Regions from separate parts of the Micromonospora sp. GCM10011541 genome, predicted to be linked through region 1. Evidence: riboswitches for the same ligand, from Rfam matches in the RefSeq annotation. Region 1 holds a riboswitch; the other holds the start of a gene.
What was found. Region 1 has a riboswitch for cyclic di-AMP ahead of ACFOYX_RS35610 (hypothetical protein). Riboswitches for the same ligand answer to the same signal wherever they lie in the genome.
Positions count from the first base shown of each region.

Region 2: linked by a shared signal. The riboswitch ahead of ACFOYX_RS25495 (NlpC/P60 family protein) and the one ahead of ACFOYX_RS35610 (hypothetical protein) in region 1 are both predicted to bind cyclic di-AMP.

Region 1 covers NZ_JBHSBP010000105.1:72,013-76,190, forward strand. Annotated here, with positions in the region: gene ACFOYX_RS35605 (carbonic anhydrase) at 1-405, shown strand, start outside; gene ACFOYX_RS35610 (hypothetical protein) at 489-1,511, opposite strand; cyclic di-AMP (ydaO/yuaA leader) riboswitch at 1,516-1,646, opposite strand; gene ACFOYX_RS35615 (YibE/F family protein) at 1,801-3,132, opposite strand; gene ACFOYX_RS35620 (DUF6153 family protein) at 3,345-3,818, shown strand; gene ACFOYX_RS35625 (DUF305 domain-containing protein) at 3,898-4,178, shown strand, end outside.
Region 2 covers NZ_JBHSBP010000057.1:179,045-183,222, forward strand. Annotated here, with positions in the region: gene ACFOYX_RS25485 (C40 family peptidase) at 1-93, shown strand, start outside; gene ACFOYX_RS25490 (peptidoglycan recognition family protein) at 158-2,185, opposite strand; cyclic di-AMP (ydaO/yuaA leader) riboswitch at 2,417-2,552, shown strand; gene ACFOYX_RS25495 (NlpC/P60 family protein) at 2,614-3,600, shown strand; gene ACFOYX_RS25500 (hypothetical protein) at 3,779-4,178, opposite strand, start outside.

The DNA.
Region 1 (4,178 bases):
GAGTACGCCCTGACGGTGCTCGGCACCCCGCTGGTGCTGGTGCTCGGGCACGACTCCTGCGGCGCGGTGCAGGCCGCCAAGGAGGCGGTCACCACCGGCAGGACCCCCGCCGGGCACCTCGGCGCGGTGGTCGATGCCGTGGTGCCCAGCCTGCGCCGGGCGGCGGCGGAGGGCGTCGAGGACATCGACGGCATCGTCGACATCCACATCGCGCAGACCGTCGAGGCGCTGCTGGCCAGCTCCCCCGTCCTGGCCGGTGCGGTGGCCGCCGGGCGGTGCGCGGTGGTCGGCATGTCGTACCAGCTCGGCGCGGGCGAGGTGCGGACTGTGGCCACCGTGCCGGCGGGTGCGCCGACCAGGCCGCCCGCCCAGGTCGAGCACCCCACGCCCACCGCCGTCGGCTGACGCCGCGCCACCGGCACACGACGACCGAGGGGCCGTCCCGCGCGGTTCGGCGGGACGGCCCCTCGGCCGTGGTACGTCGTCGGTCAGAGCAGCGACATGTGCACGTGGTCGGTGTGGTTGGACGGCCCGCTGTAGGACTTCCAACCGGTCGCCGGGAACCAGATCTGCCGGTTCCAGATCACGTAGTAGATGCCGAGCCGGTCCGCGTTGCGGATCAGGAAGGCGGCGACGTTGTTGCCGTACATCCGGGTGTCGTTGTTGTGCCAGGGGGCGAACCCGCTGTTCTGCAGCGACCAGTCGCAGGCCCGGCCCTTCGGGTGCTCCCACGGCCCGCCGGACCGGTAGCAGCCGGCGAAGCGGTTGAAGCCGGCCCGCCTCACCTCCTTGTACGCGTGCAGCGTGCGCGGCGTGATGCAGCCGGAGGTGGTGGGGTCGTTCTCGCTGCACGACTCCGGCTTCCAGTCCCCGTCGGCGGTGCGGCCGGGGCCGATCCGGGCGACCGGCGAGGTGGCCGAGACCAGGCCGCCGGTGAAGCCCTTCCCGCCGACCAGGGCGAGCGCCTTCTCCGTCTCGACTTTCTCCCGGGCCATCGCGTTCGTCAGCGTCTGCTGGGCGCGCACCTCGGCGTCGAGCGCCAGCTTGGCCTGTTCGGCGCGGTTCTTCGCCGCGTTGACCTCGGCCAGCTTCTGCGCGTTGACCATGTTCAGCTCGTCCAGGGCGGCGGCCCGCCGGACGAACGAGTCCGGGGCGTTGCTCTCCAGCAGCATGGCCACCGCGCCGATCCGGCCGGTCCGGTACGACTGTGCCGCGATCTGGGACACCTGCGGGCGCAGGGCGTCCAGCTGGTGCTGCGCCGCGCGTACCTCCAAGGCAAGCTGGAGCTGGCGCTGCCTCGACTTCGCCAGCTTGGTCTTCGCCTGCACGTAGTTGCGGTTGGCGGCCTCGATGGCGTCGGTGATGAGCTTCGGCTCGGCGTCCTCCTCGTGCCCCGAGGGGGTGGGGGGCGTCGTCGGCGCCGCGATCGCCGGCGCGGGGCCGGCGACGATGGTGAACGCGGTGAGCACGGCCACCACGGGGGTCAGCCAGCGGCGCAGGGGTGCCGTCACAGTGTTCCCTTCCGTCGACCGCCGACCGGGTTAGCTGACGGGTTCGGGGCGGAAGTGGCCCCTACCGCTGGCGCGGATTCACCCCATGTACCTGGTTCCCCGGTTCGCCGTACGGCGATTGGGCGGCGGTACCGCAGGCGCCGCTGCGCGCCTTCGGCGGTGACCGGCAGCGAGGTTACCCGAGAGTCCTCCCGAGGATCTACGTCCGGAAGCCGACTAAAAGCGGTAATTCGACGGCCGACCCCGTGACCAGCATCGCTTTTGGCGCGGGCGGTCACGCTGCGGAGTTTCACCATGCGGTGTCCGTGCTCCTCTCCGGTCCGGTCCGACCGCCGTGGGCGTCCGCGGCCGCACCGCTGCGTGGTGCGCTGAGCGCCGCCAGCGCGGCGTCCGGCTCCGCGGGGGGACGGGACGCCGGCGCGGCGGGCTGCCCCGCGCCGCCCCGACCGGCGGTGGTCACCACGGCCGCCAGGCCGGTGGTGAGGGGTACGGCGGCGATCAGGCCGATCGTGGCCACCGCGCTGCGAACGATCTCCTGCGCCATGAACTCGCTGGTGAGGATCTCGCTCACCGGCCGCGAGTCAGCGACGAGCAGGAGCAGGAGCGGCAGCGAGGCGCCCGCGTACGCCAGCACGATGGTGTTGACCGTGGAGGCGATGTGGGCGCGGCCGACGCGGGTGGCCGCCCGGTAGAGCTGCAACCGGGACAGCCCCGGATTGGCGTGCGCCAGCTCGGTGACGGTGGCCGCCTGGGTGACCGTCACGTCGTCCAGCACGCCCAGCGAGCCGATGACGATGCCGGCCAGCAGCAGCCCGTGCAGGTCGACGTCCCGCTGGAACATCGACAGCGTGGTGGCGTCCTCGCTGCCGAATCCGGTCAGGTGGGTGGCGGCGGTGGCGAGCGTGCCGAGGACACCGGTCAGCACCAGGCTGCCGAGGGTGCCGAGAACCGCCACCGAGGTCTGCGCGGTGATCCCGTGGGTCAGGTACAGCACCACGAACATGATCAGCGCCGAGCCGACGATCGCCACCAGCAGCGGTGGCTGGCCGGCGCCGATTCCCGGCAGCACGAAGCCGAGCAGGATGGCGAAGCTCGCGACCAGGCCGCCGAGCGCGGCCAGCCCCCGCCAGCGGCCGAACGCGACGATGGCGACGGCGAACAGTGCCGCCAGCCACACCAGCGGCTTGCCCCGCTGGTGCTCGGCGATGTTGTAGCTCTTCGTCGCGGGGTCGGCCGGGTCCACCAGTTCCACCAGGACGATCCGGTCGCCGACCTCGACGGTGGGCGCGCCGGGGCCGACGGGGATCGGGGTCTCCACCTGGCGGCCGGCGTCCGGGCCCTGCTCGACCGCCACGCGGACGGTGCCGCAGGGCCCGGCGGAGCCACCCGGGGTGCCCTCCGGCACCTCCGCCGCCGGCGGGCACGGCTCGGTGACCACCCGGGTCACCGTGCCGTGGTAGCGCGGCACGTCGGCCGCACGCTCCGGGGCCGGGGTGTCCCGGGGCCAGAGCACCAGGGCGGCGAGCACGCTGAGGACGAACAGCGGGACCACCGTGGCGACGAGGATCCGTCGTACGCCCGGCGGGGCGGCCGGAGCTGGACCGGTGTGGTCGGCGCCCATGGTGAGTCTCCCAACGGTTCTCAGGCGAGGTACGTGTCACCGGGCCGGTCGGTTCACCGGGCCGGGACAGGCGTCCGCCGGTGCGGCGGTCGCCGGGGCCGTCGCAGGGAATGCTAGTCAGGCCGACCGGCGGTCCCGCCGGGCGGCGCTCCGCGGCGCGGAGCGGGCCGTTCCTCCCGACCGGTACGACCCGGCAGGTTAGCGTGGTCTCCGTGCGTACGGAGGCGGCGGTGACGCCCGGACGGTGGGTCCGGCTCCTGCTGCTGCTCAGCACGCTGGTCGGGCTCGCCGCCATGCACACCCTCGGCCACGGCGCGCACGCCTCCGGTGGGCACCGGGCGGGTCACGAGACGCAGCGCGCCGGGCACCACCTCGATCTTCCGGCGGTCCTCGCCGAGGCGGTCGCGACCGTCGCCGCGGCGGTGGCCGACTGCCCGGGTGACGGCTGCCACGCCCGCGCGCTCCCGCCGACCGGTCCCAAGGACGACCGGTCGGGGTGGAGCGTCTGCCTGGCCGTCCTCGGCGCGTTCGCCGTGGCGCTGCTGGTCGCCGTGCTGCTGCGGGCCGGTTCGCGGCCCGTCGGACGGGCCGCCCGCGGATCGCCGCGACCCGCCTGCGGACCGCGGGCCCCGCCGCCCCAGCCCTTCGCACTGCGTCTGGTGACGGCGTCGGTGCTGCGCAGATAGGACGCCCGACGCGGGTGACCGTCCGGTGACCCGCGTCCCGTGTCCGCTGCGTACGTTCCGACACCGAAAGGTCTTTCCTGTGTTCACTCGTACCATCGCGCGTCGTGCCGCCCTGGTCGGCGCGACCGCTCTCGCCACGCTCGCCCTGGCGGCCTGCGGCGATGCCGACCACTCGACGTCCGGCTCCGGCCACAACATGCCGGGCATGGGCGGCGCCGGCACGCCCACCGTGGGCGCCTCGGCATCGTTCGCCGAGGCCGACGTGATGTTCGCCCGGATGATGATCCCGCATCACCAGCAGGCCGTGGAGATGGCCGAGCTGGCCGACAGTCGGGCCGCCGACCCGGAGGTGAAGAAGCT
Region 2 (4,178 bases), on a different contig from region 1:
GGCCTGATGGTGCACGCGCCACGGACCGGCAAACCGGTCCAGGTGAGCCAGGTCAACTACATGCCGGTGGCCGGCTACCGCCGAGTCACCTGATCCGATCCGACGACGAAGGCCCCCGGTCGAGCTGACCGGGGGCCTTCGTCGTCGGATGCGGTGGCTACTGCGGCGCGCCCACCGCGGCCGGCAGGATCAGCACGTCGTCCAGGTTCGCGAACATCACCCGGTGGCCGAACTGGATCTGCACGTACTGGTTCTCGCCCCGGACCACCGTCCGGTCGCCGGGGGCGGAGCCGTCGAACGAGACCGCCCGGTAGTACTCGCCCGGGAGGACGCCGCCGAGCGCGTACCGCTGGCCCGCCGCGAAGGTGTACTGCAGCGGCGAGATGCCCTGGTACGGGATGGTGGCCGGGTAGGCGGCCCGCTCGGGGTAGGCCCGCCCGTACACCGGGATCGTGGTCTTGCCCGGCTTGGGCGTCACCACGAAGCCCTGCGCCCACTTCGCGGTGGGCGCGGCGGACGGGTTGAAGAACCAGGCCTTCTGGCCGAGGTACCAGATCGCGGTCCAGTCACCCTGGACGTCCGCGAGGGCGTACGTCTGACCGGCCGAGGCGCGGGCACCATGGTCCTTGATGTACATGGTGTCCGGCGTGCCGTTCGGGCGCAGCCCCCGGTCGTTGACCAGCGGGGCGTCCAGGCTCGGGGCGCTGTGCAGGATGACCGAGGACGAGCCGCGCAGCGGGCAGGGCTCGGCCGGCGGCGGCGGATCCGGCACGCCCGGCGGCTGCTGGTTGCAGCCGTAGAACGCCGGGCGGTTGCTGGCGAAGTCCGGGTCGATGGTGACCAGACCGGTGTGCGGGGTGCCGGTCGACTGGAACGGCGCCTTCATCAGGTCGAAGTAGTGCGACCAGTCCCAGTACGGGCCCGGGTCCCAGTGCATATCGGCCACGGTCCCGGCGGTGGTGCCCGGGACATTGTCGTGGCCGAGGATGTGCTGCCGGTCCAGCGGGATCTGGAACCGCAGCGCCAGGTGCCGGACCAGCTTCGCCGACGTCCGGTACATCGCCTCGGTGTACCAGGTGCCGTGGCCGGCGAAGCCCTCGTGCTCGATGCCGATGGACTTGGCGTTGACGTACCAGTTGCCGGCCTGCCAGCCGACGTCCTTGGCCTTGATGTGCTGGGCGACGTAGCCGTCCACCGAGCGCAGCGTGTAGTGCCAGCCCAGGTAGGTCTTGGTCTGCACCAGCTTCACGCTCGGACCGAAGTAGCCCTCGGTGTCGTGGATGACGATGTACTCGAGCTTCTGCTGGGCCGGCCGGTCACCGAGATCGTGGTTGCCGTAGTCACCCGGCTTCGGGCCGTACTTCTCGTACGGGGCCGGGATCCACTCGCAGGCGAGGCGGACCGGGCACTCCAGGCCGTCCGGCCGCTCGGCGCGGCGCAACCCGAGCCGGTGCAGCCCCGACTCGTCAGGGGACACCTGGCGGGCGGCGAGGGTGACCCGCTGGCCGTCGTCGGTCATCCGGCTGGCGCCGACGCTGATCTGGTCGTACACCTCGTCGGCGAAGGCCGCGGCGGCGTCCTCGGTGTCCGCGCCGGAGTACCGGGCCACCGCGCCGTACCAGGCCGCCGGGTCGCTGCCGGCGCCGACCGGCGCGGCCAGTTCCTTCTGGTACGACGCGAGCAGCGCCGCCCCGCCGCGGATGTTGGCGGTGGCGTCGGTGCGCAGCGTCGCCTCGGCCACGCCGGTGAGCGCGGCGGCAGCGTCGAGGGTCTGCAGGGACGCCTGCGGCAGGACGTCGCCGGTCGCCTCGGCGGCGGCCGACGTGTCGACCACCAGCGGCCGGGCGTCGTCGCCCCGGGGGTCCTCGTTCTCGTCGACGTGTGAGCTGCCGGGGGTCGAGGCGACCTGTTCGGCGTCGGTCAGGTGCATCGGCCCGTAGCCGCCGCTGGTGCTGGGCTGGCCGGGGTGGGTGTCCCAGCGGGACTCCAGGTACGACACGCCGAGCAGGACGATCTCCGGCACGCCGTACTCGGCCGCCGCGGCGGCGTACTGCTGCTGGCGGTCGGCGGACCCGGCGGTCAGGGGCTCGGCGGCGACGGGTCCGGTGCTGAGAAGGGCGGTCGCCGCAGCCACGGCGGTGGCGAGCAGAACTCGTCTGCTCGGCGGCAAGGGTGGACGGAGCATCGAACCTCCAGGTCGGGCGGAAGTCACTGCGTGCTCACCCTCACCCCACCCATGGCGTTGGGTCAATACCTTTCCCCGCAGTGATGTTGAGTGAAGGAAACCTTCACCAGCGCGGCCCATGCGAATTCGGGTACGGAGTGTCACGGCGTCTCGGGTTGCGGATTGATAACGGCGCTCTCTACTCTGGTCAATCGTCGACCGGAATGTGCATCGCCCAACCCGGGTGGTGACGGTCCGACACTGCCGAGTCGCCTCCGGGCGAGCCGGGGACCCAGTTACCTGGGGTGAATCCGCAGCAATGCGGTAGGGCGGCTCCCTTCCCGTCCGAACCCGTCAGCTAACCCGGTAGGCGGTCAGCGAAGAAGGAGTCAGGAAGCCCGGTGGCACACCATGCCCCGCGGCGACCGTCGGTCCGGTCGAACGACCGGATGACGGCTGCGCCGCGTCCACGCTGGTCCCGCTTCACCACCGCCCTCGCCGCCCTGGCCGGTACCGCCGTCATCCTGACCGGCGGCGCCACGGCGGCCCACGCCGACCCGTCGGTCGCCGAGATCGAGCGCCAGATCGACCAGGACTGGAACAAGCTCGAACCGATCATCGAGCAGCACAACGCCACCCGTCAGGACCTCGCCGCCAAGCGGAAGCAGGCCGAGGCCCTGGCCAAGCAGATCGCCCCGTTGCAGCTCCGGGTCGACCTCGCCATGGGTCAGGTCGGCGGCCTCGCCGCCGACGCCTACAAGGGCGACAACCTGTCGACGGTGAACGCGCTACTGGGCAGCCGGTCGCCGAGCGACGTGGTCACGAGCCTCGAACTGCTCGACCGCTTCGCCCACCGCCAGCAGCAGCAGGTACGCAACGTCGTCGAACTCCGCGACGAGCTGGCCGCCAAGAAGAAGCCGCTCGACGAGATGGTCGCCCAGCTGACCCGGACCGAGGCCCAGCTCGCGGCGAAGAAGAAGCAGATCAACGCCGAGATCGCCAAGCTGGACAAGCTCCGCCTCAAGATCTACGGCAGCGGTGGCGGCGGCCCGCTGCGGCCCGCGCCCTGCCCGTCCGGCTACCCGGGCGGCCCCGCCGGGGTCGCGGTCAAGTTCGCCTGCGCCCAGATCGGCAAGATCTACGTCTGGGGCGCCGCCGGCCCGGACCACTACGACTGCTCCGGCCTGACCATGGCCGCCTGGGCCAAGGCCGGCGTCTCGCTGCCGCACAACGCGCGGCAGCAGCACGACGTCACCCGCCGGGTCAGCCGGAGCGAGCTGCGCGCCGGTGACCTGGTCTTCTACTACAGCGACCTGCACCACGTCGGCATGTACGTCGGCGGCGGCTGGGTGGTGCACGCATCCCAGTCCGGCAAGCCGATCACGATGAAACGCGTCGACGACGGCCAGATCAACAGCTACGGCCGACCGGGCTGATCCACCGGAAGGGGCTCTCGCGTGGCGGGGCCCCTTCCGCGGTCAGCGGGTCGGCCAGGTGCGCCAGAGATGCCATGCGGGCTTTGCTCTCACTGGTAGCGATGGTCATCGTGCCCGTCACCTGCGGCGGGAGTGGTGAAGCGTGGGGGACATCGGTGGCCGGTCGCGAACGGCGGCCCTACGGACGCACCGCCTCGTCCCGGGCTTCTCGACGAAGCAGGGCAGTTGAGATGACCGCAGCGAACACGCAAAAGCCGCCCGGCACGAAAACAGCAATCCGCTTCTCCTGCGCCTTCAAGGTCAGATACTGAGCCTTGCTGATGACCGTCGCCTCGCCGTGGTTGTTGACGACGTACGTTCCGGCACGCTGCTCCGGCACACCCGGTGTGGCACCGAGGGAGAGAACTCCGACCAGCCAGAACCCGGCGAACAGCAGCCAGCTCGCGATGAGCAACCAACCCGGCATCGTTTCGCGCAACAGACGCCACAACGCCTGGCCGCCGCCGGCACGGGTGCCGGTCTCTTGGACCGCGAGGCCCATGACTGCGATGAGGGTGATGACAAAGCCCGGCAGCGCC